DNA from 2 places in the Bordetella genomosp. 8 genome. Region 2 is predicted to be linked to the other one. Evidence: predicted binding sites of a transcription regulator. Region 2 holds the regulator's gene; the other holds the start of a gene.
What was found. The regulator FliA, encoded in region 2, starts transcription of late flagellar genes. The targets are predictions, from matches to a motif close to CTAAAGTTTNNNNNNNNNNNGCCGNTA.

Region 1: the regulator FliA is predicted to act here: its motif matches at 11,667-11,693, upstream of CAL12_RS18005 (DUF342 domain-containing protein).

The regions. Positions count from the first base shown of each region.
Region 1 covers NZ_CP021108.1:3,955,694-3,970,532, reverse strand. Annotated here, with positions in the region: gene CAL12_RS18070 (polyamine ABC transporter substrate-binding protein) at 1-1,011, shown strand, start outside; gene CAL12_RS18065 (ABC transporter ATP-binding protein) at 1,017-2,144, shown strand; gene CAL12_RS18060 (ABC transporter permease subunit) at 2,150-3,061, shown strand; gene CAL12_RS18055 (ABC transporter permease subunit) at 3,058-3,867, shown strand; gene CAL12_RS18050 (arsenate reductase) at 3,864-4,220, shown strand; gene CAL12_RS18045 (DNA-3-methyladenine glycosylase) at 4,240-4,932, shown strand; gene CAL12_RS18040 (YrbL family protein) at 4,978-5,733, opposite strand; gene rmuC (DNA recombination protein RmuC) at 5,900-7,291, shown strand; gene rpiA (ribose-5-phosphate isomerase RpiA) at 7,337-8,014, shown strand; gene phoU (phosphate signaling complex protein PhoU) at 8,179-8,904, shown strand; gene CAL12_RS18020 (oxidative damage protection protein) at 8,980-9,252, opposite strand; gene argA (amino-acid N-acetyltransferase) at 9,356-10,711, opposite strand; gene CAL12_RS18010 (SDR family oxidoreductase) at 10,790-11,569, opposite strand; gene CAL12_RS18005 (DUF342 domain-containing protein) at 11,842-13,638, shown strand; gene hrpA (ATP-dependent RNA helicase HrpA) at 13,677-14,839, shown strand, end outside.
Region 2 covers NZ_CP021108.1:2,581,510-2,596,348, forward strand. Annotated here, with positions in the region: gene rfbG (CDP-glucose 4,6-dehydratase) at 1-556, opposite strand, end outside; gene rfbF (glucose-1-phosphate cytidylyltransferase) at 550-1,320, opposite strand; gene CAL12_RS11785 (O-linked N-acetylglucosamine transferase family protein) at 1,326-5,048, opposite strand; gene CAL12_RS11790 (flagellin N-terminal helical domain-containing protein) at 5,260-6,909, opposite strand; gene CAL12_RS11795 (RNA polymerase sigma factor FliA) at 7,169-7,924, opposite strand; gene flhD (flagellar transcriptional regulator FlhD) at 8,344-8,667, shown strand; gene flhC (flagellar transcriptional regulator FlhC) at 8,692-9,270, shown strand; gene motA (flagellar motor stator protein MotA) at 9,436-10,308, shown strand; gene motB (flagellar motor protein MotB) at 10,324-11,307, shown strand; gene CAL12_RS11820 (response regulator) at 11,321-11,713, shown strand; gene cheA (chemotaxis protein CheA) at 11,729-13,924, shown strand; gene cheW (chemotaxis protein CheW) at 13,937-14,437, shown strand; gene CAL12_RS11835 (methyl-accepting chemotaxis protein) at 14,495-14,839, shown strand, end outside.

The DNA.
Region 1 (14,839 bases), 1.4 Mb from region 2:
GTCTACAACTGGGCCGAATATACCGCGCCCGACACCATTCCCGGCTTCGAACGGGAAACCGGCATCAAGGTGCGCTACGACACCTACGACAACAACGACACCTTGCAGGCCAAGCTGCTGACCGGCAAGTCCGGCTACGACGTCGTCGTCCCGTCCACCCACTATGCCTCGCGCCAGCTGCAAGGCGGCCTGTTCCAGCCGCTGGACAAGGCCAAGATGCCCAACCTGCAATATCTGGATCCCGAGGTCATGGCCTTGGTGGCGCAGGTCGATCCCGGCAACAAGTACTTCGTGCCCTGGGGCTACGGCACCAATGGGCTGGGCTACAACGTCACCAAGGTCCAGCAGATCATGGGCAAGGATGCGCCGCTGAACAGTTGGGACATGCTGTTCAAGCCGGAAAATGCCGCCAAGCTCAAGGACTGCGGCATTTCGGTTCTCGACGAGGCCGCCCAGGTGTTCCCGGCCGTGCTGCACTATATCGGCAAGGATCCCAACAGCAGCAATCCGGACGACTACAAGGCCGCCTTCGAAGTTCTCAAGAAGATCCGCCCGTACATCCGGCAGTTCAGTTCGTCGGGCTATATCGATGAAATGGCCTCCGGCGATCTGTGCATGGTCTACGGGTTTTCCGGCGATGTCATGATCGCGCGCGACCGCGCCCGCCAGAACAAGCAGACCTTCGACGTCAATTACTTCATCCCGCAAGGCGGCGCGCCCGCCTGGTTCGACGTGATGGCCGTGCCCAAGGATGCGCCGCATCCCGAAAACGCGATGAAGTTCATCAACTACATCGAGACGCCGCAGGTGCACGCGGCGATCACCAACAAGATGTTCTACCCCAACGCCAACAAGGAAGCACGCAAGTACGTCGTCAAGGACGTGGCCGACAATCCCATGATCTATCCGCCGGCGGACGTTTCCAAGACGCTGTACGTCATCAAGGCGCAACCCATCAACATCCTGCGCCTGCAAACCCGCATGTGGGCCGAACTGAAGTCCGGGCGTTGAGCATCATGAATGACAGCCGTTACGCGGCCTCCCACGTGGCGGATTCCGATGAATTCGTGCGCGTGTCGGATCTGGTGAAAATCTTCGGCGACACCGTCGCCGTGCGCTCGGTGAATCTGTCTGTCCGGCGCAACGAGCTGTTTGCCTTGCTGGGCAGCTCGGGCTGCGGCAAGTCCACCTTGCTGCGCATGCTGGCGGGCTTCGAGGAAGCCACCTCCGGCCAGGTGCTGCTGGACGGCGAGGACATCACCGACATGCCGCCGTACCGGCGCCCCGTCAACATGATGTTCCAGTCGTATGCGCTGTTCCCGCACATGACGGTGGAAGCCAACGTGGCCTTCGGGCTCAAGCAGGAAGGCGTGGACCGTGCCGAAATCCACGATCGCGTGTTCGAGGCGCTGAACCTGGTGCAGATGGCCGGTTATTCGCGCCGCAAGCCGCACCAGTTGTCCGGCGGACAGCAGCAGCGCGTCGCGCTGGCGCGCAGCCTGGTCAAGCGCCCCAAGCTGCTGCTGCTGGACGAACCCATGTCGGCGCTGGACAAGCAGATCCGCCAGGCCACGCAGATCGAGCTGGTGCGCATCCTGGAACAGGTCGGCGTGACCTGCATCATGGTCACGCACGACCAGGAAGAAGCCATGACCATGGCCAACCGGCTCGCGGTCATGACGGAAGGCCAGATCGTCCAGGTCGGCACGCCGCAGGACGTCTACGAATTCCCCAACTCGCGCTTCGTCGCCGGCTTCATCGGCAGCACGAACCTGTTTTCCGGCACCATCGTGGTCGACGAGCCCGACCACGTCGCCATCGAGTCCGACCAGCTGTCGCGCCAGTTGTACGTCAGCCATGGCGTGAGCGAACCGCTGGGCATGCAGGTATACGTATCGATCCGCCCGGAGCGCATCGTGGTGTCGCGCGACCAGCCGGAAAGCATCTACAACTGGGCGCATGGCGCCGTCACCCACATGGCCTGGATGGGCAGCTACGCGCTGTACCACATCCGCCTGGATTCCGGCATGACGGTGGAAGCCACCGTGCCCCGGCAGGTGTTCGCGCAGGATGACGCGCCGGCCATCCACGAAGAAGTCTACGTGGCCTGGGACGCGGAAAGCGCGACGGTGCTGCCTTCATGAACATCATGCCGCTGCGTCGTTTGCTGCCGTCGCCGCGCGCGCTGGCCATCGTGCCGCCATACGCCTGGCTGGCCCTGTTCCTGCTGGTGCCGTTCCTGCTCGTGCTCAAGATCAGCTTCGCCGATCTGCAGTTCGGCGTGCCGCCGTATACGCCGCTGCTGGAGCTCAAGGACGAAGCGCTGAACTTCAGCCTGCACCTGCGCGGCTACGCGCTGCTGTTCACCGACAGCCTCTACCTGGCCACTTACCTGAGCTCGGTCAAGATCGCCGCCATCAGTACCCTGTGCTGCGTGCTGATCGGCTATCCCATGGCGTATTACATCGCGCGCTCGGCCCCCGCCACGCGCAATCTGCTGCTGCTGGGCGTGATCCTGCCGTTCTGGACCTCGCTGCTGCTGCGGGTCTACGCATGGGTCGGCATCCTGCGCAATGACGGCCTGCTCAACAAGCTGCTGCTGGCGCTGGGCATCATTTCGCAGCCGCTGGAAATCTACCGGACCGACCTCGCCGTCTACATCGGCATGGTGTATTCCTACCTGCCGTTCTTCATCCTGCCGCTGTACGCCAACCTCGTAAAGATGGACCTGCGCCTGCTGGAAGCCGCCTACGACCTGGGCGCGCGGCCCTGGCAGGCCTTCTGGCAGATCACCGTGCCGCTGTCGCGGCCGGGCGTGATCGCCGGCGCCATGCTGGTATTCATCCCGGCCGTGGGCGAATACGTGATCCCCGAAATGCTGGGCGGCGCGAATACGCTGATGATGGGCCGCGTCATGTGGAGCGAGTTCTTCAACAACGCCGACTGGCCCATGGCCGCGGCCGTCACCTGCGTGATGGTCCTGCTGTTGCTGGTCCCGCTGTCGCTGTTCCAGTACAACCAGGTCAGGCAGGTCGAAACGGGCCGGGAGTCCAGGCAATGAAGGGGCCTCATCGCGGCATGCGCGCGCTGGCGCTGGGGCTGGGCTTCGCCTTCCTGTATATCCCCATCCTGAGCCTGGTGGCGTTTTCGTTCAACGATTCGCCGCTGGTCACGTCGTGGTCGGGCTTCTCGTTCAAGTGGTACGGATCGCTGTTCCGCGACGACGCCTTGCTGGGCGCGGCCTGGCTGTCGTTCCGCATCGCCGCGCTGGCGGCCACCGCCGCCACCATCATCGGCACCTGGGCGGGCTACGTCCTGGCGCGCATGGGGCGCTTCCGCGGCTTTTCGCTGTATATCGGCATGCTGAGCGCGCCGCTGGTCATCCCGGAGGTCGTCATCGGCATCTCCATGCTGCTGATGTTTGTCGAAGTGCGCACCACCATCGGTTGGCCGGAAAACGGCATCTTCACCATCTGGGCGGGGCATACCACCTTCTGCATGGCATTCGTCGCCGTCATCATCCAGTCCCGCGTGCGCGACCTCGATCGTTCGCTGGAAGAAGCGGCCCTGGACCTGGGCGCCACGCCGCTGAAGGTGTTCTTCACCATCACGCTGCCCCTGATCGCGCCGGCGCTGGCGTCGGCGTGGCTGCTGGCCTTCACCCTGTCGCTGGACGACGTGATCCTGTCGTCCTTCCTGTCCGGCCCGGGCTACACCACGCTGCCGATCGAAGTGTTTTCGCGGGTGCGCCTGGGGCTGAAGCCCGAGGTCAATGCGCTCGCGGCGCTTTTCATTCTGATCGTCGGCGTGTGCGTGGTGGCGGCCAACCACCTGCAGCGGCGCGCCGCCTTGAAGGGGACCCAATGAAACAGACCGTACTGTACGGCCTCAAGCAATGCAGCACCTGCGTCAAGGCGCGTACCTGGCTGGACGACCACGGCGTCAAGCACGATTTCGTCGATTACCGCGACCACCCCGTTGCCGCCGGCACCCTCAAGCAGTGGGCCGAGCAGGTGGGGGGCTGGGAAAAGCTGGTGAACCGGACGTCCATGACCTGGCGCGCCTTGCCCGAAGCCCGCAAGGCGGCGGCCAGCGATGGCGAATGGCAGGCCCTGATCGCCGAGTATCCGGCGCTGGTGCGGCGCCCGGTGACGGTCACGCCGGATGGCGCCGTCAGCGTCGGTTTCTCGGAAAAGCGCTACACGGAACGTTTTGCCTGACACTGGAACCGGCGGCCCCATGCTGCCAGATTCGTTTTTCGATCGGGACGCCTGCCAGGTGGCCCGCGAGCTCATCGGCATGGTGCTGCGCCGCCGGCACCAGGGCCTGTGGCTGTCGGCGCGCATCATCGAAACGGAAGCCTATTACCTGCACGACAGGGGCAGTCACGCCTCGCTGGGCTACACCCATAAGCGCCGCGCGCTGTTCATGGACGGCGGCGCGATCTATATGTACTACGCGCGTGGCGGCGATTCTTTGAACATCAGTGCGGGCGGCCCGGGCAACGCGGTGCTGATCAAGTCCGCCCATCCCTGGGTCGACGCGGTTTCCGGCGAAGAATCGCTGGCGCGCATGCAGGCGCTGAATCCGGACGCCCAGGGCGGCAGCCGGCCGCCACAGCGGCTATGCGCGGGCCAGACGCTGTTGTGCCGATCGCTGGGCCTGAAGGTGCCGGATTGGGATGGCGGGCATTTCGATCCGGCGGTCTTCTTCGTGGAAGATATCGGTGCGCGCCCGCCCAGGCTGATCCGCACCGTGCGGCTAGGCATACCCGAAGGCCGCGACGCGCATCTTCCCTACCGTTTCGTGGATCCCGCCTACGCGCCGTTCTGCACCCGCAATCCGCTGCGGCGTGGGCAGGTGGCGGGGCGCGACTACGACTGGGTGACGCGGCAGGGGCGGCCTTGCAAGGGTCAGGCCTTGCGGTCCTGACCCTCTCCGGCTTTCTCTCGGCGCTCCGCGCTCTTTCCCCTGAGATCAGCGATTCTGTTCGGTCAACCGCGCACGCGCCTGGCTGCGCAGGACCAGCTTGGCCTTCATCCTGTGGTACTTGCGCAGGATGCGCTGGCGGTTCAAGGCCTTGCTGTAGGCGAATACCGGCACGGCCTGCTTGGAGCCGAATCCGTCGATCAGGTACAGGCCCGGCTCGCCGTCGGCATTCTGTCCAACGACCACGTTGCGGGCCGACACATCGTTCAGGATGATGTGGTGATCCGCCAGCGTGTCGAAGAAATAATCCAGCTCTCGGGCCAGTTTTTCGTCCAGGCCGCGTTCGCGCACGATCTGTTCGACCGTCGGCGCCAGGCCGCCCTTGCCGTCAGTGATTTTCTCGACCAGCAATCCCAGCCCCAAATCGGTCTGGGCCAGGCCCAGGACACGCGCCATGGGCACTTTCCAGCGGCCGGCGGCGGCGTTCTGGGCGGCGGTGTATTCGGCCAGCTCGGCGACGTGGTTGCGGTAGGCGCCTTCGCGCTGATGGTTCTTGCGCCAGCGGCGCAGGGGACGCGTGCTGAGATGTTCCGCCATGGCCGGGAAGTCGATCACCTTCACCAGCAGGGCAGGGTCGTAGGGGTGCTGATACACCAGCCGCTCGGCGCCCGAGGCGATGGGGCGCAATCCGGCCAGGTCCAACAGCCGGAATTGGGTATGCAGGTGCAGTTCGGCGGGCGCGGGTTGCGCGTGCAGCGGCACGGCGACGGTCTCACGCCGGACTGGCAGGGCGACGATGCTCATAGGAATGGCCTGGCTCGCTGTGGCTGTTCTGGTTTTGCTGCTGCCACAGTTCCATGACGAAAATTCGACGATGTCCGTAGTTTGACCGCTTGGAACCAGCGCGGAAAGGAAAACTTGGCCGATGTGGCGTACGCCCTACAATGCGGCCTGGGTATTCGGGGAGACCATGTTGCCGCAAAGCGACATTGTGCTATGGGTGTGGGCCGCGGCCGGAGCGGCCCTGTTTGCCGCGTTGGCGGCCGGGCTGGCGGCCTGGAATGCAGCCAGATCGAAAAAAGGGACCGACCATCTGACGGCGGTGCTGGCCGAGCAGGAACGACTGGCGGGCGCGCTGCGGGGGGAACTGGCGGAAGGCCAGCGGGCGCTCCGGGTGGAAATGGGCGACGCCATGCGCGGCCTGCGCCTGGAGCTGGGCCGGCATCTGGAAGAGCTGCGCAACGCCGTCGCGCGCGAGGCCCAGGCCTCCCGCAGCGAATCCGCCGAATCGCTGGGGCGATTCAGCACGGTATTCGGCGAGCAGGTGCAGCGCCTGATCGACATGAACGACCGTCGGCTGCAGGAAGTGCGGCAGACCGTCGACCAGCGCCTGACGGCGCTGCAGGCCGACAACGCCGGCAAGCTCGAAGAAATGAGGCGCACCGTCGACGAGAAGCTGCACGCCACCCTGGAGCAGCGCCTGGGCGAATCGTTCAAGCTGGTTTCGGAACGCCTGGAGGCGGTGCACAAGGGCCTGGGGGAAATGCAGACCCTGGCGTCCGGTGTCGGTGACCTCAAGCGCGTCCTGACCAACGTGAAGTCGCGCGGCACCTGGGGCGAGGTACAGCTGGCGCGCCTGCTGGAAGACAGCATGGCGCCGGAACAATACGCCAGCAATGTGAAACCGGTGCCCGGCAGCGATGCCATCGTCGAATTCGCCATCCGCCTGCCGGGGCGCGCCGATGACGGCGCGCCGGTGTGGCTGCCGCTGGACGCCAAGTTTCCCAAGGAAGAATACGAGCGCCTGCTGGAGGCCGAACAGGCAGCCGATGCCGACGCTGCCCGGGTGGCCGCCGCGGCGTTGTCCAAGGCAATCGAACTGCAGGCCCGCGCGATCTCCGACAAGTATGTCGCGCCTCCGCACACCACGGATTTCGCCATCATGTTCCTGCCCACCGAAGGCCTGTACGCCGAGGTCCTGCGGCGCCCCGGCCTGATCGACAAGCTGCATCGCCTGCGGGTGAACGTGGCCGGTCCGGCCAATCTGGCGGCGTTGCTGAACAGCCTGCAGATGGGCTTTCGCACATTGGCCATCGAGCGCCGCTCGTCCGAAGTCTGGCAGGTGTTGCGCGCCGTCAAGACCGAATTCGGCCGCTTCGGCGATGCGCTGGCCGGCGTCAAGCGCACGCTGGAGACCGCCAGCTCCAAGATAGGCCAGACCGAAACACGCACTCGCGCCATGCTGCGCAGCCTCAAGGCCGTGGAAGCCCTTCCAGACGACGCGGCGGTGGCCACCACGTTCGCCCAGCTTCCGGAAGACGCCTCCGCCGTGCGGGACGACGAAGACGCGCGATCGGCGTAGCATGCGGCCTTGCGCGAACTTGAAACCTATTTATCGAGTGCTCTCATGCTCAGCCAGCAAGAATTGAAGCAGCAGGCCGCCACGGCCGCCCTGGAAATCGTCGGCGAAGTCGCCGGCCCGGACGTCATCATCGGCGTCGGCACCGGCTCCACCGCCGACCTCTTCATCGACGGCCTGGCGCGGTTCAAGGGCCGCCTGCGCGGCACCGTGGCCAGTTCGGAACGCAGCGCCGCCCGCCTGGCCGCGCTGGGCATACCCGTGCTGGACCTGAACGACGTCGAGTACATGCCGATCTACGTCGACGGCGCCGACGAGCTCGATGGCCGCCTGCATATGATCAAGGGTGGCGGCGGCGCGCAGACCCGCGAGAAGATCGTCGCGTCCGTGGCCGACCGATTCGTCTGCATCGCCGACGAATCCAAGCTGGTGGAACGCCTGGGCGCTTTCCCGCTGCCGGTGGAAGTCATCCCCATGGCGCGCGCCGCGGTGGCGCGCAAGCTGGCCGCGCTGGGCGGGCGCCCGGCGCTGCGCGACGGCTTCATCACCGACAACGGCAACGTCATCCTGGACGTGGCGGGGCTGGACATCGTCGATGCGCCGGCGCTGGAACTGCACATCAACAACCTGCCCGGCGTCGTGACCTGCGGCCTGTTCACGCAGCCCGGCGCCGATATCGCGCTGCTCGCCACGCAGCAGGGGATACGGCGCCTGGTACGTCAGTAGTCGCCGCCCAGGCGCGGCCGCACCTGGGCCAGACCGCACGATTCATAATCCTGTCACATGGGAGTCATAACCTAGCCGACCGATGCGGCCTGGGGACTTCCGAATGGCGTTTCTTGGAGGCTCGCATGGCAATGGAACCATCGTTAACCCCGCAGGGAGCCCGGATGACCGAGCACACTAACAAACAATTCGATGCCGACCTGGAAGGCGTCCGTTCGCAGTTTCTGGCGATGGGCGGCGTGGTGGAAGCCATGATCCAGGACGCCGTCGATGCCTTGGCCAACGGCGACCTGGACCTGGTCGACAAGGTGCGCGAACGCGAAAAGGAAGTCAATCGCTACGAGGTCGACATCGACCAGCGCATCAGCCAGATTCTGGCACGCCACCAGCCGACGGCCATCGACCTGCGCATGCTGCTGGCGGTGTCCAAGATGCTGACCGACATGGAACGGTCGGGCGACGAGGCGGAAAAAATCGCCACCGTCGCGCGCCGCATTCACGACGGCGAAATCCGTTCCTTGCCGATGGTGGATCTGCGCCACATGGGCAACAGCGTCGGCTCGATGCTGCGGCAATCGCTGGACGCCTTCGCGCGGCTCGATCCGGTGCAGGCGGCCCAGGTCGTTCGCAACGACAAGGACGTCGACAAGGAGTGGAAGGCGGCGTTGCGCCAGCTGATTTCGTTCATGATCGAGGATCCGCGCACGATCACGCCGTCGATCGACCTGATCTTCATCGCCCGTGCGCTGGAGCGGATCGGCGACCACGCGAAGAACATGTCGGAACGCGTGATCTACATGGTCCGCGGCGCGGATGTGCGCCACACCGGCGCCAAGAACGCCGAGCGCCAGGCCCGCGGCGAAGAGGAAAGCACCGAAACCACGGAATAGGCCAGGCGCGAAAAAAAGCCCCCCGATGGCCGGAAGCTAACCAGCCATCGGGGGGCTTTTCCTTGCGCGCCGGCGTCAGGCGGAAGGCGGTACGAAGCCCTGCGCTTCGACGGTGCCGTCTTCGAACAGGAAGCGCTCCATCTGCTGCTGCAGGTACTTGCGGGCGCGGGCATCGGCCAGGTTCAGGCGGTTCTCATTGACCAGCCGGGTCTGGATGCCTTTCCATTCTTCCCACGCTTCCTTGGAGACCTCTCGCCAGATGCGCTGGCCGAGTTCGCCAGGGTAGGGCGGAAAGTCCAGCCCTTCGGCGTCGCGCTTCAGTTTGACGCAGTGAACGGTACGGGTCATTGGGTTTGCTGCCGTATAAAAGTTGGATTATCGATTTTACCGAAACGCGCCAGGCCGGTCGCTCGCCCAGCGGGCCGTCTCGTTGTCCTGCCCCTGTCCTGCTCTACAGCCGCTTGATGAACACCAGGCTGTTGCGCGACCGGTTGTAGTGCTGCTGCTTGTCGCGCGGCAGGTCGGCGATACCGCCCTGCACGAAGCCGCGCTTCATGAACCAGTGCGAGGTGCGCGTCGTCAGCACGAAGAGCCGCTTGGCGCCCAGTGCCCGCGCGCGCGATTCCATGTGGCGCAGCAGCAGCTCGCCTTCCCCCGAACTCTGCCATTCCGGATGCACGATCAGGCAGGCCATTTCGGCCATCTGGTCTTCAAGATAGGGATGCAGGGCCGCGCAACCGTAGATCACGCCGTCGTGCTCCAGAACGGTAAAGTTCTCGACGTCGCGTTCGATGGTGCTGCGGCCGCGCGGCACCAGCGTGCCGTCGGCTTCCAGCGGTTCCACCAGGCTCAGGATGGCACCCACGTCGTCCAGTGTGGCCGGCCGAAGGTCGTCCAGCGTATCCTCGACGACCATGGTGCCCACGCCGTCGTGGGTGAAGATTTCCAGCAGCACGCTGCCATCCAGGCCGAAGGGCACGACGTGAGCGCGCGCCACGCCGCGCTTGACCGCCTGCGAGCTGTACTTCACGAACAGCGCGGTGTCCTCGTCCAGGCCGCCCTTGGCCAGCAGCGCATCGGCATCCACGCGCGCCAGTTCGGTATCGATGCTGCCGTCCTCGTTGCGCACGCCTTCGGTGGTGGACAGGAAGATCAGCTTTTCCGCCCGCAAGGCCACCGCGACGCTGGTTGCCAGGTCTTCCATGGCCAGGTTGAAGGCCTCGCCGGTGGGCGAAAAACCCAAGGGCGACAGCAGGATCACCGACCCTTTTTCCATGGCGAAGCGCATCGCATCGACATCGATCTTGCGCACGTGGCCGGTGTGGCGATAGTCCACGCCATCGATCACGCCGGTAGGCCGCGCGGTGACGAAGTTGCCCGAGATGACGCGGATCTGCGAATGCGACATCGGCGTATTGGGCAGCCCCTGGCTGAAGGCCGCCTCGATATCCAGGCGGATTTCGCCGGCGGCTTCCTTGGCGCATTCCAGCGAGGCCGCGTCGGTGGGTGACAGCCCGCGATCGAACTGGTGGCTGAAGCCCTTGAGCCGCAATTGCTCGTTGACCTGCGGCCGCGAGCCGTGCACCAGCACCAGCCGTATGCCCAGCGCCGACAGCAGCGAGAGATCCTGCACCAGGGTGTTCAAGGCGCCGGCCTGGATCAGTTCGCCGCCGAACGCCACGACGAAGGTCTTGCCGCGAAACGCGTGCACATAGGGGGCGACTTCACGGAACCAGCGCACGAACTGCGCGGGGGCGAACTCGGGTGCTTCCAGGGCTGAAACGGTGTCTTGATCCAGGTCGGGCATGGTGCGTATGAGAGCCGGAAAACGGGGTAGGGCGGCCAGGCGTAACCTGGGTTGAATCGCGAAATTATAGTGACCGCGCTACAGCGTGCCCGGATAGGTTCCGCCATCCAGCACCAGATTCTGGCCGGTCATGAATCCCGCGCGGTTGCCGCACAGGAAGGCGCAGGCGTCGCCGAACTCCGCCGGGTCGCCCAGGCGCCGCGCCGGAACCGTCATCCGGCGCGCTTCCAGGATGTCCTCGACCGATTTTCCGGTCTTCTGCGCCGTCGCGATGGCGGTGCCGCGCAGGCGGTCCGTTTCGAACGGACCGGGCAGCAGATTGTTGATGGTGACGTTGTGCTCGGCGACCTGCCGTGCCAGGCCGGCGACGAAGCCGGTCAGGCCGGCCCGCGCGCCGTTGGACAGGCCCAGGTGGTCGATGGGCATCTTCACGGCCGCCGACGTGATGTTGACGATGCGGCCGAAGCGGCGCTGGATCATGCCGTCGATGGTGGCCTTGATCAATTCGATGGGCGCGATCATGTTGGCGTCCAGCGCCTTGATCCAGTCGTCCCGCGACCATTCGCGGAAATCGCCCGGCTTGGGGCCGCCCGCATTGTTCACCAGGATGTCCGGTTGCGGGCAGGCCGCCAGCAGGCGCGCGCGGCCCTCGGCGGTGGTGACGTCCGCTGCCACGGTCGTCACGGTGGCGCCGGTTTCCGCGCGGATCGCGGCGGCGGCTTCTTCCAGCGCGTCGGCGCCGCGCGCCGACATCACCACCCGCACGCCTTCGCGCGCCAGCGACAGCGCGCATGCGCGGCCCAAGCCCTTGCTGGACGCGCACACCAGCGCGGTACGGCCTTCGATACCCAGATCCATGTAACGACTCCCAGACGATGAAGCGGGTACCGGCGCTGACAGAAAGCTGAATTATCCGCTCGCAGCGCGCGTGACCCGGTGACCAAGGAAAAATTACCTAATTTTTAGAAAAAAAGGGTCGCAACTTGAAGTTTGCCCGTTAATATTTTGAAATACGCGCTGAGCACTTTTTGTCGACACGCAGGCACCCCTTCGGGTCCAACAATGATTCCAAGCCGACATGGAGACACGCCGTCGTCTGCGCGTCGGTAATTTCTCGAGGATACACGGCAGTGACGCAATCCTATTGGTTGACCCTGGATCCTGCTACCCGTGAGCTGCGTGCGGGATTCCGAGCCGCGGCGGCGGCGGAGCCCCCGGACAGCGACATGCTCCAGGCCGCCCTGGCGGCGCGCGGCTGGACACCGGATGCGCTGGATGGAGCGGCCGTGGCCGGCTTCCTGGCACGTTGCCAGGAAGCCGCGGCGCGCATCAGCGCCGATGCCCTGCGCGAAGCCGGCACCGCCGTGGCGGCTGCCTCCTCGGCCGTGCAGGAAGTATCCGGCGAGCTGGCGGCGATCGAGTCCAATGCCGCACGGCTGGGCGCCGCGCTGGAACTGATGGACAACCACGAGCCCGATGCCACGCCCGCCGCGGCGGACCTGGGCGACGGCGTGGTGGAAGCGGTGATCGGCGAGGTCGTCGACGGCGCCTTCGAGCTGACGGTCACGGAAGACAAGCTGCAGGTCTACCTGACCTTGCATCCCGCCCGTGGCGGCCGTGGCATCCAGCTGGGCGACGTGCGCACGGCGCTGACGCAGCAAGGCATCGTCTACGGGCTGGACGAGCAGTTGCTGCTGCAGACGGTCGAAGGCGGCGTCGCGGAAGACGTCCTGATCGCCTCGGGCATCCCGCCCAAGGCGGGCGCGCCCACCCGTTTCGAAAGCCTGCTGGCGCGCCACGCGGCCGCCGACGTGGACGAGAACGCCCTGGTCGACTATCGCTCCATGGGCAACCTGGTCCTGGTCAAGGCCGGCATGCCGCTGATGCGCCGGATTCCCGGCACGGCGGGGACCGATGGCATCGACGTCTATCGCAATCCCGCGCCCGCGCCGGCGCCGGAAGACCTGCCCTACGACGACAACCTGACGGGCGTCGTGCGCGACCCCAACGATCCGGACGTGCTGGTCGCCGCCATCGACGGCGCGCCTTCGGTATTGTCCTGCGGCGTATCGGTGAACCCCGTCGTCGAAGTCGACGCGGTCAACCTGAACTCCGGCAACATCAATTTCGAAGGCACCCTGCAGGTGCGCGGCGACGTGACCACCGGCATGTCGGTCAAGGTCAGCGGCGACGTGCTGGTCAGCGGCACCGTGGAAGCCGCCCACATCGACGCCGGCGGCAACGTGGTGGTCAAGGGGGGCATCATGGGGGCGGCCGAAGGCGCCACCACCGGCGAACCCACCACCCGCCTGGCGCAGGTGACGGCGCGCGGCTCGGTCAAGGCGCGTTTCATCGGCAATGCCTCGATCAATGCCGGCAAGGACGTCCAGGTCGAAAGCGAGATCCGGCAGAGCGAGGTGAACGCCGGCGATACGGTGACCGTGGGCGCGAAGGGATCCACGCAGGGCAACATCAATGGCGGGCAGGTGCGCGCGCTGCGCGGCGTACGCGCCGCCACGCTAGGCACCATGGCGGGCGTCAAGACTATCATCCAGGTCGGCGTCAATCCGCACGCGCAGGCGCAGAAAGAAGCCCTGCAGCGCACCCGCAAACGCCTGCAGGAAGAAAAGAGCAAGCTGGAGCAGTTGCTGATCTTCCTGCGCAAGAACCCCGAGAAAGCCGCCAACGGCATCGGCGAGCGCGCGGTGCAGACCCACGCCAAGCTGGTCAAGGACCTGGCCGGCGTGGATGCGCGCGAACGGCGCCTGTCCGCCGACGACACCGTCGCCGAGGACGCCGTGATCCATGCGTCGCGCAAGATCCATGGCGGCGTGGAACTGCAGGTGGTCAATCGCCATGAGTCCGTGACCGAGGACCTGCCCGGCGGCACGGCCAAACTATCGGACGGCAAGCTGATCATACGCTGAGCGAAAAGGGCGGTCCCGCGAAAACTATAATCGCGGAAATGACCGTCAAGCCTCAAACCCCCTCTCGGCGCGGCCGGGGCGCGCCCGGAGCGGGCTCGCCTTCCGTGCCCGCATCGCCAGCATCGTCCGCAACGGCGGCAACCGCCGCATCGCGCGCAAGCGCCGCGTCCGCGGCCAGGCCCGCCGCCACGCCGCGCGTCATCCCGCCCATCCGCTATCCCGAAGACCTGCCCGTCAGCGCGCGCCGCGACGAGATCGCGCGCGCCATCCAGGACCATCAGGTGGTGATCGTCAGCGGCGAAACCGGCTCGGGCAAGACCACGCAGCTGCCCAAGATATGCCTGGACCTCGGCCGTGGCCGCACGCGCATGATCGGCCATACCCAGCCGCGCCGCCTGGCCGCGACCTCGGTGGCGCGCCGCATCGCGGAAGAGCTGGACACCCCGTTGGGTGAAATCGTCGGCTACCAGGTGCGCTTCAACGATCGCACCGGCCCGAATGCCGCCGTCAAGCTGATGACCGACGGTATCCTGCTGGCCGAAACGCAGCGCGACCCCCTGCTCAAGCGCTACGACACGCTGATCATCGACGAAGCGCACGAACGCAGCCTGAACATCGATTTCCTGCTGGGCTACCTGAAGCGCGTGCTGCCGCGCCGGCCGGACCTGAAGGTCATCATCACCTCGGCCACCATCGACGCCGAACGCTTCGCCCGGCACTTCGCCGCCGAGCCGGAGCGTCCCGCGCCGGTGATCGAAGTCTCCGGCCGCCTGTACCCCGTCGAAGTCCGCTACCGCCCCGTGCGCCCGGAAGAGACCGAGGAAGCAGCCGCCTCCCGTTCGGCGCGCGAACGCGCCGGCGACGAAGAGCGCGACCTGGTCGACGCCATCGTCGACGCCGTGGACGAGTGCGCGCGCCACGGCCCGGGCGACGTCCTGGTGTTCCTGCCAGGCGAACGCGAAATCCGCGAGGCTTCCGAAGCGCTGCGCAAGCGCCATCCCGCGGCCACCGAGGTGCTGGCGCTGTACGCCCGCCTGTCGCAGGCCGAGCAGGAACAGATCTTCAGGCCGCGCGGCAGCGGCCGGCGCGTCGTCCTGGCCACCAACGTCGCGGAAACGTCGCTGACCGTGCCAGGCATCCGCTTCGTCGTCGACAGCGGCCTGGCGCGCGTCAAACGCTACTCCTGGCGCAACAAGGTCGA
Region 2 (14,839 bases):
GAACGCCGGCCGAGCGCAGGAATGCGTCCCGATAGCTCGCGATGACGATCTCGGCGGCCGCCTTGCTGGCGCTGTAGGGATCATGGCCGCCCAGCGTATCGGTCTCGCGGTACGGAAAGAAGGTGCGCTGGTCCCGATACACCTTGTCGGTGGTCACGGCGACGATGGCGCGCACCGATCCCGCGCGGCGGGCCGCCTCCAGTACGTGGACGGTGCCCATCACGTTCGAGCCGAAGGTGAACACAGGGTCGCCGTAGCTGGCCCTGACCAGCGGCTGAGCGGCCAGGTGCAGCACCACTTCCGGCTCAAAGGCGCCGATGAAGCGGTCCAGCGCCGCCATGTCGCGGACGTCGCACAGGTGGCTACGGAGTCCTTCCGATACCCGGGCCAGTTCGAACAGGTTCGGAGTCGTGGCCGGCGGCAGCGAAATCCCGCTCACCGTCGCGCCCAGGCGTTGCAGCCATATCGCCAGCCAGGCGCCCTTGAAACCGGTGTGGCCGGTCAATAGCACCCGGCGACCGCGCCAGAACGCGGGCGAGGGAATCGGTGTCACCATAGTTTCCACGGCGCCTGGTTGCGCGCCCACAGATCCTCGAGCAGGTTTTTCTCGCGCAAGGTGTCCATGGGTTGCCAGAACCCGTGGTGCTCGTAGGCCATCAAATCGCCCTGCCTGGCCAGTTGTTCGAGGGGCTTCAGTTCCCAGGGACTGTCGTCGTCGTCGATCAGGGAGATGGTCTTCGGCGACAGGACGAAAAAGCCGCCATTGATCAGGCCGCCGTCGCCAGGCGGCTTTTCCTGGAAGCCCGTAACCTGCGCATTGTCCAGCATCAGCGCGCCGTAACGGCCGGGCGGCCGTACCGCCGTGACGGTGGCGGCGCGGCCATGTTCGCGGTGGAACCGGATCAACGATGAAATATCGACGTCGGCCACGCCGTCGCCGTAGGTGAAGCAGAAGGCTTCTTCGTCCTTGACGTACTGGGCAACCCGCTTCAGGCGGCCACCCGTCATCGTGTTTTCGCCGGTATCCACCAGGGTGACGCGCCAGGGTTCTGCCTTGCGCTCGTGGACGACCATCTCGTTCTTCGCCATATCCAGCGTAATGTCGGACATGTGCAGGAAGTAGTTGGCGAAGTACTCCTTGATCATGTAGCCCTTGTAGCCGCAGCAGATCACGAAGTCGTTCACGCCGTGGGCGGAATAGATCTTCATGATGTGCCACAGGATCGGACGGCCGCCGATTTCTATCATGGGCTTGGGCCGCAGATGGGTCTCTTCCGATATCCGCGTCCCGAGGCCGCCGGCCAGGATAACCGCTTTCATGATGGCTAGTTCCCGAAACGCGCTTTCAGAATCCGCAGGATCTCTTTCCGCAGCTTGTCGAACTCGGCCGCCGGCAAGGCCGGCTGCGCCAGCTTGGTGAAATCCTTCAGGTAGTAGTCGTAGAAGTCCGCACGGGGCAGGGCCTGCTTCTGGCCCGTCATGCGCTGTTCAGTGCTGGTGTCACGCTGGCCGAAGTAGCGGCGGTAGTACGTGGCATCGTCGACGTACTGGAGCTTGCCGGTCCACAGCAGGCGGCTGATCAGGACGTGGTCCCAGGAAATGGTGCCCGTGATCTCGAAGCCATCCAGGGCGGCGCGGCGGAAGACCGAATGTAGGATGGTGCAGTTGGCGACCTTGGCAACCGAGTTCATGTAGCGCACGACCGGCGATTCGTCGGAGAAGTCATACACCGCCGCCGGCACCGGGCCGGTACGGCCGTCCATGACCGAATGCGGCATGCCGCAGGCCATCGCCGTGCCGGGCGCGGCCGCGATCGCATTCAAGGTTTTCCGGAGGTAGCCATCCGACAGATAGTCATGGCCGCCCAGCCACATGAAGTATTCCGAGCTGCTCTGCTCGAACAGGAACTTCCAGTTCTTCAGGGCGCCGATGTTTTCCGGCTGGCGTACCAGCTCGAAGCGCTCGTCGCCGGCGGTCAGGTCGCGCAGAATTTCCGCCGATCTGTCGGAAGAGGCATTGTCCGAGACCAGGAAGCTGACCGAGTCGACATCCTGCTTCTTCAGGGAAAGAATGGTCTGTTCGAGGTACTTGTCCTCGTTGTAGACCGGGATGCCCAGGCAAAGCCGGTGCGTCACGTCCTTGCCTGTCAGCACGGCCGGAGCGGCGATGGCGTCGGTCGCCGTCTCGGCATGGGCTGGTGCCTCGGCTGGCGCGGCCACGGGCTTGGCTGGCGCCTTGGGCAACTGGGTGGCCAGGTAACTGGCGGCAGCCTCCGCGCTGGTGGCCTGCAGCACGCGATGGGCCAGGTCCGGCGATCGATACGCCGTGTGCAGGATGAAGGCAAGCTTGGCCCGCTGGTTGTCATCCAGCGTCTTGATGCGCTGGTCGTCCGGCACGAAGATGGCATCGCCGCTCAGCAACTGCGAATGGACATTGGCATGTTGCTGGCGCAGCACGGGATCGGAAAACAGGCTGGCCGCGCGGTGATTGTCCAGCCGCAGCAGGCGGAAGCCATGCTTGGCGACCAGTTTGCCTATCGTGCCCAGGTCCGTCTGCTTCTTGAAGACGTCCACGAACATCACGCGGACATGGACGATGAGCAGGTTGGCCAGCAGATCTTCCGCGCCCTGCAGGATCTTCTTGTTGTCGTGGGTATCGTTCAGGACCAGCCAGTCCAGGGTTTCCAGGCCGTCGATGCGATCGAGCCGGACGGTGCCGATGGGCAGCTTGGCCAGCACGCTGGCGGGCTGTTGCATGAAGGGCTGCTGCTTGCTGGCGGGCAGGGGTTCGAGCGTCCCGCTCAGTTCCGAATTCAGGCAGGTGTACAGGACGCCAGGCTCGCCATCTCCCAGGGCGATATGGCCCTGGTGGTGATGCAGGACCTTCTCGTACTTCATGCGCGCCACGTCCTGGATCCGGCTGGCCGGATCCAGCACCACGATGGACAGGGCCTTGGTGCGGTTCGGGATCTGGAAAATCGGCGTGTTGAAGAGCGTCCCGCCATGGTCCACGGCGACGACCTTGCCCTTGATGCCGAACTGGAAGGATTCGCTTTTCTCGGGCGCCGGGGGCAGGGCGTCGACATCGGGCCGCACCACCTGCATGGGCGCATCCTCGTCCTCGAACCACGGATTGCCTTCGGCGGTGAAGGCGACCGCGCCGGGCGCCTTGCCGGCGCAATAGCGTTGCCAGATGGCGCGGAAAGCCGTCGCCAGATGGCCGGCGAAGCGCGGCGCGTTGCAGACCGGCGATTCCAGCAGGATCTGCCGGAGATGGCGGCGGATGGTCGCGAGGCTGTCCAGGTCGCTGACCAGACCGACGCAGCGGGCGCGGTACTCGTCCCAGTCCTTGACCACCAGTTCGGGCATGTTCACGTTGGCCAGGTGGGTGGCGGAGTGTCGTCCCGCGAAAGTCGGGCCGGGCAGCGTCACCACCGGTACGCCCATCAGCAGCGCTTCGCAGGTGGTCAGGCCGCCTGAGTACGGCCAGGGATCGAGCGCGACGTCGACGTCGTTGTAGCACTCGAACAGCTGGTAATGCGGGGACTGGCCTTCCATGCGTAGGCGGTCGGCCTCGATGCCGTGGCCGGCCATGAAGTCCTGGATGCGCTTGCGCATGGATTCCGTGCCGTAGCCCGCCCCCTTCAGGAACAGGTGCGACCCGGGCACCGCCTGCATGAGCTCGGCCCATCGCGTCAGCAGGACGTCGTTGATCTTGGTCGGGTTGTTGAAGCAGCCGAACGTCACATAGCCGTGCTTGCTCGCCGGGAGCGGGCCCACTTCCGGCAGCCGTGGCGGCGGCACGTAGCAGATATAGTCGTCCGGCATGCGGATCAGCTTTTCCGTATACATGTGATCGCTGCCGGGGGGCGATTCGACGCTATCGGTGATCAGATAGTCGATCGTCTCCAGCCCCGTCGTATTGATCAGGCCGCCCACCCACTTGACCAGGATGGGCGCCGGCTCCAGCGTCATGGTGCGCATGTGGGTGCCGGCGTTGTAGCCCGCCAGGTCGATCAGGATGTCGATCGCGTCTTCGCGGAAGATCTCGGCCAGGGCATCGTCGCCGACCTGCATGATGGGCGTCCACTTGGCCGCGACGGCTTGCAGCCGCTTGGTGATGTGGTCGACCGTAGAGGTGGTCGTATAGAGATAGAGCTCGATGCCGTGCTGGCTGAGTTGCTCGAGCGCGGTGGTGGTCATCGCCCCCACCGGGTGCTGGCGGAAGCCGTCCGAAAACATGCCGATCCGCAGCTTGCGGCTCGGGGACCGGTCGGCCGGGACCGGCCGCTTGACGTCCTTGTTGGGCGGGTAGTAGGCCGCCCATTGCTTGCACGCCTCAAGGATCTCTTCCGCCGTTTTCTCCGGCATGTAGTGCAGCAGCGTCAGCCAGTTGGAGAACGCCGACGCATTGTGTTTCGGCGATAGCTTGATCGCTTCGCGATAGGTCTCTTCCGACTCGTTAAGCAGCCCCAGGTCGCGCTTGGTGCTGGCCAGGTTCGTCATGTGCGAATACCGGGCCTGCGGATCGCGCCTGATCAGCTCTTCCTGCAGGGCGATGGCTTCCTCGAAGCGGAAGGTGCCGACCAGCAACTGCGCCTTGGTCCAGATGGCCGCCAGCGAGTTCGGGTTCAGCTCCAGCGAGCGGTTGATGTGCTTCAAGCCCTCGTGGCTGTTGTTCATGCGCCAGAACACGTCGGCCAGCCCGTGGTGGGCGCCGGCCAGCTTGTCATCCAGCGAGATGGCGTGTTCGAAATGCTTGCGCGCGACGGGGTCGTTGCTGCATTGCGTTTCCACCTGGGCCAGCAGTACCCAGCCGTGGGGGTCTTCCGGGGCCAGTTCGACGACCTTTTCGGCCGCGTGGCGAGCGCCTTCCAGTTCCTTGGCCTTGGACAGCATGGTGCCCAGCGCCAGCCAGGCCTTCACGTCGTCGGGCGACTTTTTCGTCAGGGCGCGGAGCTGGTCGACGGTCAGCGGAACCTGTACGACGGGAGCAGCGCCGGGGCCGGATCGGCGAGCGGGCGGAGAAGGGCGGTGCGATTTTGCCATGGCGGGACGCGATGCGGGTGGGTACAGAAAGTGACGAATGCCAGTCTAAATGCAGGCCAGCGGGCCAAATTCGATGGTCAGCGGCGAAAAATAGCGGCTTTTCCCCGGGCAGGCCGGGCATGAAAAAAAGACCCCGCGGCACGGGGCCGGGGGGTCTTTCGGTACTGCGGGTGCCTGACGGGCAGCGAGCCGCCCGTCGGCCTGCTGGCGATTAGCGCAGCAGGGACAGCACCGTCTGCGGCACTTGGTTGGCCTGCGCCAGCACCGAGGTGCCAGCTTGTTGCAGGATCTGCGCGCGGGTCATGTTGGACACTTCAGTCGCGTAGTCGGCATCTTCGATGCGCGAACGCGAGGCCGACAGGTTGTTCACCGTGTTGTTCAGGTTGGCAACCGTCGATTCGAAGCGGTTCTGCACGGCACCCAGGGCGCTACGCAGATCGTCCACTTGCGACAGGGCGGCGTCGATGGCGTCCAGCGGATCGACCACGGTGGCCGACTTGTCCAGCGTCAGCTTGCCGGTGGTGGTGCTGGTAGCTTCAACCTTGAAGTAGCTGACCGAGCCGTCCGTACCGGTGTGCTGGATGTACAGCGCGGCGGTGTTGGCGGCCGAGGCGCTGCCCGTGGCGTCAGGCGTGTAGCGGACCAGCTTGTTGGTGCCGCTGCTGAAGCCCAGTTGCGAGTTGACGTCGGAGTAGTCGACGCTGACCGCGAACGAGGTGCCGGTGTGCACGGTGGTCGTGCCGGTGTAGGTCGTGCCGCCGTTGGTGGTGATGCCCTGGGCGCTGACCGCGGCCGACGTGGAGACGATGGCGGAAGTCGCCGTCGTGACATCCAGGCTGACCTTGCCGGTGGTGCCGTTGAAGCTGGCGGCGTAGTACGTGCCGCCGACCTTGGCGTAGTAGTTCGTCGAGCCGGCCGTGGCTTGGTACAGCGTGGCGTTCGACAGGTCCAGGCTGGTCAGCTTGTACTCGCTCTGGTCCACCGCGTTCAAGTCCACCAGGCCGTCGGCGCTGTTGGAGTTGTACTGGGTGATCGTGGTCAGCGTGCTGTAGCTGGTGACCGCACCGATTTCGATCGTGTTGGACGTCGAGTTCCAGCTGGCCGAGAACGTCGTGCCGCCTTGCTGCACGTACAGGTTGCCGTCGCCGCCGACCTTGGCAGTGTAGGCAGCGGTGCTGCCGCCCGTGGCCGAGAAGCTGAACGACGTGTAGTTGAAGCTGTGGTGCGTACCGATGTTGGCGGTCGTGGTGCTGGCGTACGTGGTGCCCGACAGAGCGGCGCCGACGTCCGTGAAGTTCGAGGCGCCGTCGCTGTTCTTCGAGGTCATCTGGTGACCCATGTTCAGCTTGTTCAGGCCCAGCGTCGTCGCATTGATCTGGTGCAGATCGATGTTGATGGTTTCGCTGTCGTTGGCGCCGACCTGGATGCTCAGGCTTTGGTCGCTGGCCAGGACCTTGACGCCGTTGAATTGCGTCTGGTTGGCAACGCGGGTGATTTCATCCAGGCGCTGGGTGATTTCAGCCTGGATCGAGTCCAGGTCGCTGCCGCTGTTCGTGCCGTTGGCGGCTTGAACCGACAGTTCACGGATGCGCTGCAGGTTGTTGTTGATTTCGTTCAGGGCGCCTTCGGTCGTTTGCGCGATCGAGATGCCGTCGTTGGCGTTGCGAGCAGCCTGGGTCAGGCCGTTCACGTTGGCCGTGAAGCGGTTGGCAATGGCTTGGCCGGCGGCGTCGTCCTTGGCGCTGTTGATGCGCAGGCCCGAGGACAGGCGTTCGATGGCCGAACCGAGGTCCGACTGGGACTTGTTCAGGTTGTTTTGCGCAACCAGCGACAAGTAATTGGTGTTGATAACTGCAGCCATGAATAGCTCCCAAGAGAGAAAGGCATCTTCAAACCGGGCAGCCAGGCCGCCCTGCGGGCACGGAATCGTCCACCGGAGGTGATGGCCGCATGCCGCGCCGCTGACTGGGTAACGGCAAGGCTCCGTAAACCTTTAGGGGGATGGACAGCGAAAAATTTCGGAATGTGGCGGAGCGCCGGTTTTCGCCGGCCAGCGGGCCCGGCCAACGGGCCCCCCCGGGGCGGGGCGGTCGCTGGCGCCTGGGAAGGAGGCGGGGAGCCTAGGCCACGGAGGCGATGCGCACGTCTTCCGGCAACTGCTGCCAGGCGCCGTCCTTGAGCTTGGCGCGCAGGCGGCTCATGGCCTGGGAGCGCAGCTGGCAGACGCGGGCCTCGGTGACGCCCATGACGGCGCCGACTTCCTTCAGGTTCAGCCCCTGCTCGTAACAAAGGGACAGCAGGAGTTTTTCCCGGTCGGGAAGGGCGCCGATGGCTTCGGCCAGTGCCTGGCGGAAGTCCGCCGCCAGCAGGCTGTCCAGCGGATTGCCCGAGGGGCCGGAGTCCGCCGCGCCGGCCGCCCAGTCGGCGTCCCGGGCCTCGGCGCCGTTCTCGGAGCCGAAATCCTCGTAATGGACGATCTGGGCGCCCTGGGCGTCGTAGAGCAACTGATGGTATTCCGCCAACGGCAATTCCAGGTGGCTGGCGATTTCCGTCTCGTTGGGCGGGCGCATCAACTGTTGGGTCAGCTGGGCCACCGCCTGGTCGATGCGCTTGGCCTTGCTGCGCACGCTGCGCGGCAGCCAGTCCTGGTTGCGCAGTTCATCCAGCATGGCGCCGCGGATGCGGGCGGTCGCATAGGTTTCGAACTGCGCGTCGGCCACTTCCTGGTAGCGCCGGGCAGCATCCAGCAGGCCGATCATGCCAGCCTGGATCAGGTCGTCCAATTCCACGCTGGCGGGCAAGCGGGCCAGCAGTTGCAGGGCCAGCTTGCGCACCAAGGGCGCGTATTCAGCCAGGCGGTCTTCGGAAAGGGGCATTGCACTCGACTAAAAGGGTTGGCCCGCGGCGCCGCCATTTTGAATTGTTGCCTGTACGCGACATTGCTGCTCTGCCGTTTACCCGTACAAGGACGATGGCTCGCCCACGATTCACCCCTGCATTGTGCGTACTTCGCCTGGATTCATTGGCACAAAGACACAAGCTTTCTAATGCTTGTTTACGGAATTGACTTACACTTGCGAAAGTCTTTGTTGCTATATATGTCCCAGAAGTGCGATATTTCACCAAGCACAAAGAATTGTCATGTCTGTAATACAAAATGACATTGCACATGGTAAATTGTATGACTTGTGGGAACAAAAGAAATATTTAGAGATTTGTTGCACACACGAAGTAACCGGTCGGCAGGGGGCTGACCGGTCCCGGGACAGAACTGATTAGTGAACAAGGGATATCCATGAAACAGCCTGAGAACACTTTGCTCGCCGACATTCGCGAAGTGAACCTGTCCTACCTGCTCCTCGCCCAGCGCATGCTGCGTGATGACTATGCGGCATCCATGTTTCGCCTGGGCTTTAGCGAACAGGTGGCCGACATCCTGATGCGACTGTCGCCGGCCCAGCTGGTGAAGCTGGCAAGCTCCAGCTCGCTGCTCTGCCGTTTCCGCTTTGACGATTACAGCCTGCTGTCGGCGCTGACCCACGATGTGCTGGGCGGCGCGCTGCAACAGGCGCATGCCACCATTCTGCTTGCCAAACAGCCGGTCGAGCAACTGGCCTGATCTTTCCCGCACCCCCTCGAGATCATGGCTATCAAAAGCGTATCCCAAGAAGCCGACGAGATCCTCCTGGCCAGCGCCATGATCGGTCTCGGCGCCCGCCTCCAGGTCCTGGAGTCGGAAACCAGCCTGAGCCACGACAGGCTCGCTCGGCTGTACCGCGAAATCCGGGGCTGCTCGCCCCCAAAGGGCATGCTGCCGTTTTCGGTGGACTGGTTCATGACCTGGCTGCCGAACATCCATTCGTCGCTGTTCTACAACGTTTATAAGTTCCTGAACGAACACACGGGCAGCAAGGGCGTCCGGGCCATCATCGACGCCTACCGCCTGTACCTGGAGCATGCCGGCGTGGCCGATCCGGACCAGAGCGAGCCGGTGCTGAGCTTCACGCGGGCCTGGATGCTGGTGCGATTCTTCGACGGCAAGATGCTGCAGCTGTCGGAATGCCGCCAGTGCGGCGGCCATTTCATCGCGCACGCTCACGACCCGCGCTCCGATTTCGTTTGTGCGATCTGCCGGCCGCCTCCACGCGCGGGCAAGACCCGCGCCGCCGCCAAGGAGCGCGCGGGCCGGCGGACCGCCCCGGCCGCCGCCATCGGGGTGTGAAATCCTCCGGGCCGGCCATTGCCGGCCCGGTGTTTCATTGAGAGCCGCCGTGCTCAATAACCCCAAATGCCGCTGAAAATTCCCCGTAAACCACGCTTTCGCGGTGCCGCTCTCGGGGGATCATGGGCGCTTGGGTAATACGTCTACGCTTGGCAGGGGCCTGATGTGCTGATTGTTATTGGTTATCTCGTGGTGATCGCGTCCGTCGTCGGCAGCTTCGTTGCCTTGGGCGGCCATCTGGGCGCGCTGTACCAGCCCTTCGAATTCACCCTGATCGCCGGCGCGGCGGCGGGTGCGTTCCTGGCGGGCAACAGCCGCAAGTCGCTGAAGCTGATCAAGTCCGCGATCCCCAATGCCCTGCGCGGCGCGCGCTACAGCAAGGACGTGTACATGGAGCTGATGTCTCTGATGTACGTGATCCTGAACAAGGCCCGGCGCGAGGGCCTGATGGCCATCGAATCCCACATCGAGGATCCGGCGTCCAGCCCCATCTTCACCGAGTGCCCGCGGATCATGAAGGACGAAAAGCTGATGGAGTTCATCACGGACTACCTGCGCATCATGATCAGCGGCAACATGAGCTCCTTCGAAATCGAAACCCTGATGGACGAGGAAATCGAGACCTTCCGCCATGAGCGCCAGGTGCCCGTGCACGCGCTGCAGAACATGGCCGACGGCATGCCCGCCTTCGGCATCGTGGCCGCGGTGCTGGGCGTGATCAAGGCGCTGGCGGCCGTGGACCAGCCGCCGGCGGTGCTGGGCGACCTGATCTCCAAGGCCATGGTCGGTACTTTCCTGGGCATCCTGCTGGCCTATGGTTTTGTCGGGCCGCTGGCCTCGCGCGTCGACCGCCAGACCAGCGAAGCGGTCAAGATCCTGGAATGCATCAAGACCACGCTGCTGGCCAGCATGAACGGCTACCCGCCGCAGCTGGCGGTGGAATTCGGCCGCAAGGTGCTGTTCTCCGGCGTGCGACCGTCGTTCGCCGAGCTGGAAGAGCACGTGCGGCAAGCCAAGACGTCCACCTCCAAGGCTTGACGGAGACAGGTCCGCATGGCTCCGGTCAATAACCACCGCGTGGTGATACGCCGCAAGAAGGGCGCGCACGGCGGGCACCACGGCGGCAGCTGGAAGATCGCCTACGCCGATTTCATCACCGCGATGATGGCCTTCTTCCTGGTCATGTGGCTGATCAGCGTCGTGCCGCGCGAAGAACTTAAAGGAATTGCCGAGTACTTCCGCATGCCGCTGGCCGTGGCATTGACGGGTGGCCCCAATAACTCCGCCAATACCAGCGCCATCCCGGGCGGCGGCGCCGATCCGGTGCGCAGCGACGGCGACGTGCGTCGCGCCGACGGCAACCGGGTCGAGGCGCAGGTCAGGGGCGACGAGGCGCAGCGGCGCGACCAGCGCCGCCTGGAAGACCTGCAGAAGCGCCTGAACAACCTGATCGAAAGCAGCCCCGTGCTGAAGAATTTCCGCCCGCAGCTGCTGATCGACATGACCACCGAAGGCCTGCGCATCCAGATCATCGACAACAAGAACCGGCCGATGTTTGCCACCGGATCGGCGGAAGTGCAGCCCTATATGCGCGACATCCTGCGTGAATTGGGGCCGGTGCTGAACGAAATCCCCAACAAGATAAGCATATCCGGCCACACCGACGCCACCCAGTACGCCCGCGGCGAGCGCGCCTACAGCAACTGGGAGCTTTCCGCCGACCGCGCCAACGCGTCGCGCCAGGAATTGGTGGCCGGGGGCATGAACGAAACCAAGGTGGCCCGCGTCATGGGCCTGTCATCCAGCGTCAGCCTGGTTAAGGATGACCCTTATGCTGCCGTTAACAGACGTATCAGCCTGGTGGTGCTCAATCGGGCCACGCAGGAAAGGCTGGAGCGCGAGAACGCGGCGGCGGCGGATATTTCGGCAAGCGATGCGAAGCAGGCCGGTAGCAGCCTGACCCGTTCGCTGTCGAACGCGGCCAGCCAGGGCAGCGGTGTGGTGCAGGAAATTCCGGCCCCCCGTCCCGCACAATAGGAGCAGTTCGACCATGACGGCGACGATACTGGTCGCGGACGATTCCGCGACGATGCGCATGATAGTCCAGGCCACCCTCACGGGAGCCGGCTGGAAGGTGCTGGCCGCGGGGAATGGCAAGGATGCGCTGGCGCTGGCCCTGGAACAGGCCGAACCGGTGGACCTGGTGGTCAGCGACTGGAACATGCCGGTCATGGGCGGGCTGGACCTGATACGCGGCCTGCGCCAGATGGAGCGCTACGAAGACGTTCCCGTCCTGGTCCTGACGACCGAGGACGACGTGGAAAGCAAGACCGCCGCGCGCGACCTGGGCGTGTGCGGCTGGTTGCAGAAACCGGTGGATCCGGACTTGTTGGTAGAGATGGCGTCGGAGCTCGTGGGCGAGCCCGGCGAGCCCTCGCATTGAGAACAGAAGGGCGTCATGAGCGGTCTTGACCTGAGCCAGTTTTACGAGACGTTCTTCGATGAGGCGGACGAGCTGCTTGCGCAGATGGAGCAGTTGCTGCTCGAGCTGGACGCCGGCCAGCCGGACATCGAACAGCTGAACGCGATATTCCGGGCAGCGCATTCGATCAAGGGCGGCGCGGCCACCTTTGGCTGCTTTACGCAGCTAGCGGAAACCACCCATTTGCTGGAAAACCTGCTCGATGCCATCCGCCGCGGCGAAATGGCGTTGCGCACGGACATGATCGACATCTTTCTGGAAACCAAGGACGTGCTGAAAAGCCAATTGGACGCCTACCGCGCCTCCGAGGAGCCCGACGCCGCTGCGTACGAGCGCATCTGTGGCGTGCTGCGCCAGTTGGCGCTGGAACAGCAGGGCGGGCAAGCGGCCCCCGCCGCGCCGGCTGCCCCGGCGGTGGCTCCGTCCGTGCCCGCGCCGGCGCCTGCCGCAACGGCCCCGGCGGCTGCTTCGGCGCCCGCCCAGAGTCCCGCAGCCGCCGCGCCAGCCCCGGCCGGCGGCGCCGACCTGCCGTTGCGCGTGCGCATCAATCGCGTCTCGGCCAAGGATGCGCAGTCGCTGCTCGAGGAGATGAACAACCTGGGCCATGTGCTGGCCAGCGACCAGGCGGGCGGCGGCCTGACGGTGTGGCTGGAGAGCACCTGCTCCGCCGACGATATCGAAGCCGTCTGCTGCTTTATCGTCGATGCCGACCAGATCGCCATCGGCCGCGAGGCCGTGCCCGCCGCCGGCCAGGCGGTGGACGACTTCGCGCAGGCGGCCGCGGATTTCGCCGCCCAGGCCCAGGCCCAGAGCGCCCCTCCGGCGGCGCCCGCGCCCGTGGCCGCGGCGCCCATCGAGGCTCCGCCCGCGGCCCCGCCTGCCGCGAGCATGCCGGCCGCCGCCGCATCGGGGGCCGCCAAGCCCGCCGCGCCCGCCAGTGCCCAGCGCGCCGCCACCGGCGCTCCCGCCGCGGACAAGGAGTCGACCTCGATCCGCGTCGGCGTGGAAAAGGTCGACCAGATCATCAACCTGGTCGGCGAACTCGTGATCACGCAGGCCATGTTGGCGCAGACCGCGTCGACGCTGGATCCGGTGCTGCACGACCGCCTGCTCAACGGCATGGAGCAGCTGGAACGCAACGCCCGCGACCTGCAGGAAGCGGTGATGTCCATACGCATGATGCCGATGGACTATGTGTTCAGTCGCTTCCCGCGCCTGGTCCGCGACCTGGCCGGCAAGATGGGCAAGCAGATCGAGCTGCAGACCTTCGGCCGCGCGACGGAGCTGGACAAGAGCCTGATCGAACGCATCATCGATCCGCTTACCCACCTGGTGCGCAACAGCCTGGACCACGGTATCGAGACGCCCGAAAAGCGCGTCGCCGCGGGCAAGGAGCCGGTGGGGCAGCTGGTGCTGTCCGCGCAGCATAGCGGCGGCAACATCGTGATCGAGGTCAGCGACGACGGCGGCGGCTTGAATCGTGAACGCATCCTGAAGAAAGCCGTCCAGCAGGGTATCGCCGTCAGCGAGAACGCGACCGACGACGAGGTGTGGCAATTGATCTTCGCGCCGGGCTTTTCGACGGCGGAACAGATCACCGATATTTCGGGCCGGGGCGTCGGCATGGACGTCGTGCGCCGGAACATCCAGGACATGGGCGGCCACGTGCAGCTGTCGTCGGTACCGGGCAACGGCACCACCACCCGCATCGTGCTGCCGCTGACCCTGGCCATCCTGGATGGCATGTCGGTGCGCGTCGGCGCGGAAACCTTCATCCTGCCGCTGAATCACGTCACGGAATCGCTGCAGCCCACCAACGAGCAGATCTATTCGGTGGCCGGCAACGAGCGCGTGATGCACGTCCGCGGCGAATACCTGCCCCTGGTCGAAATGCATCGGGTGTTCTCGGTGGGCGGAGCGCAGGACGATCCCACGCAGGCCATCGCCGTCATCATGCAGGCCGAGGACCGTCGCTTCGCTCTGCTGGTCGATCACCTGGTCGGGCAGCATCAGGTCGTCGTGAAGAATCTGGAATCCAATTACCGCAAGGTGCCCGGCGTGTCGGCGGCCACCATCCTGGGCGATGGCAGCGTGGCGCTGATTATCGACGTGTTCGCCATGGCCAGGGCGAATCGCGAAAAGTGGACACCGGCCGAAGCGGTTATGAACTGAGGGAGTAAATACATGGCAGCCAAACCGCAATCGCAAGGCGCCCGTGTCGAAGACATGGGCCGCGAATTCCTGGTGTTTACGCTGGGTGAAGAGGAATACGGCATCGATATCCTGAAGGTGCAGGAAATCCGCGGCTATGACGCCGCCACGGTGACCCGCATCGCCAATGTGCCGTCCTTCATCAAGGGCGTGACGAACCTGCGCGGCATCATCGTGCCGATCGTCGACCTGCGCATCAAGTTCAACCTGGGCAAGGTCGAATACAACGAGCAGACCGTCGTCATCATCCTGAACCTGGATCGCCGCGTCGTCGGCATCGTGGTCGACGGCGTGTCGGACGTGCTGATGCTGGGCGCCAGCCAGGTGCGGCCGGCGCCGGAATTCGGCGCCACCCTGTCGACGGAATACCTGACCGGGCTGGGCACCGTGGACGAACGCATGCTGATCCTGGTCGATATCGAAAAGCTGATGACCAGCGACGAAATGGCGCTGGTGGAGAAAGCCGCCGTTTGAGCGGCACCACTTGCAGGGGCGGGGGCGGGGGCCAACCGGTTCGTTAGAGGGATGCAGATGCGCAAATTTTTTTCCAACATGACAATACGCGCGAGCCTGCTCTTGGTGTTGGTGTTCTTCTCGCTGATGCTGGTGCTGGGCGCGGCGCTGGGGGTGCTGTCGCTGAAGGTGGGCGACGCCACGATGCGCGACATGCGGCGCAACCAGGCCATCGGCATCGTCCTGGAAGAAATGGTGAGCGACTACAAGACCGCCATGGTCGGTCTGGGACGAGCCGCCACGCTGCACCTGAGCGACGTCATCAAGCAGATCGGCCAGCCCAACATCCCACAGCCGGGCTTGAGCGCTTCCGCCAAGCCCGCGCTGGACTTCGCCCGCATCTCCTATGACAAGGCCCAGGCG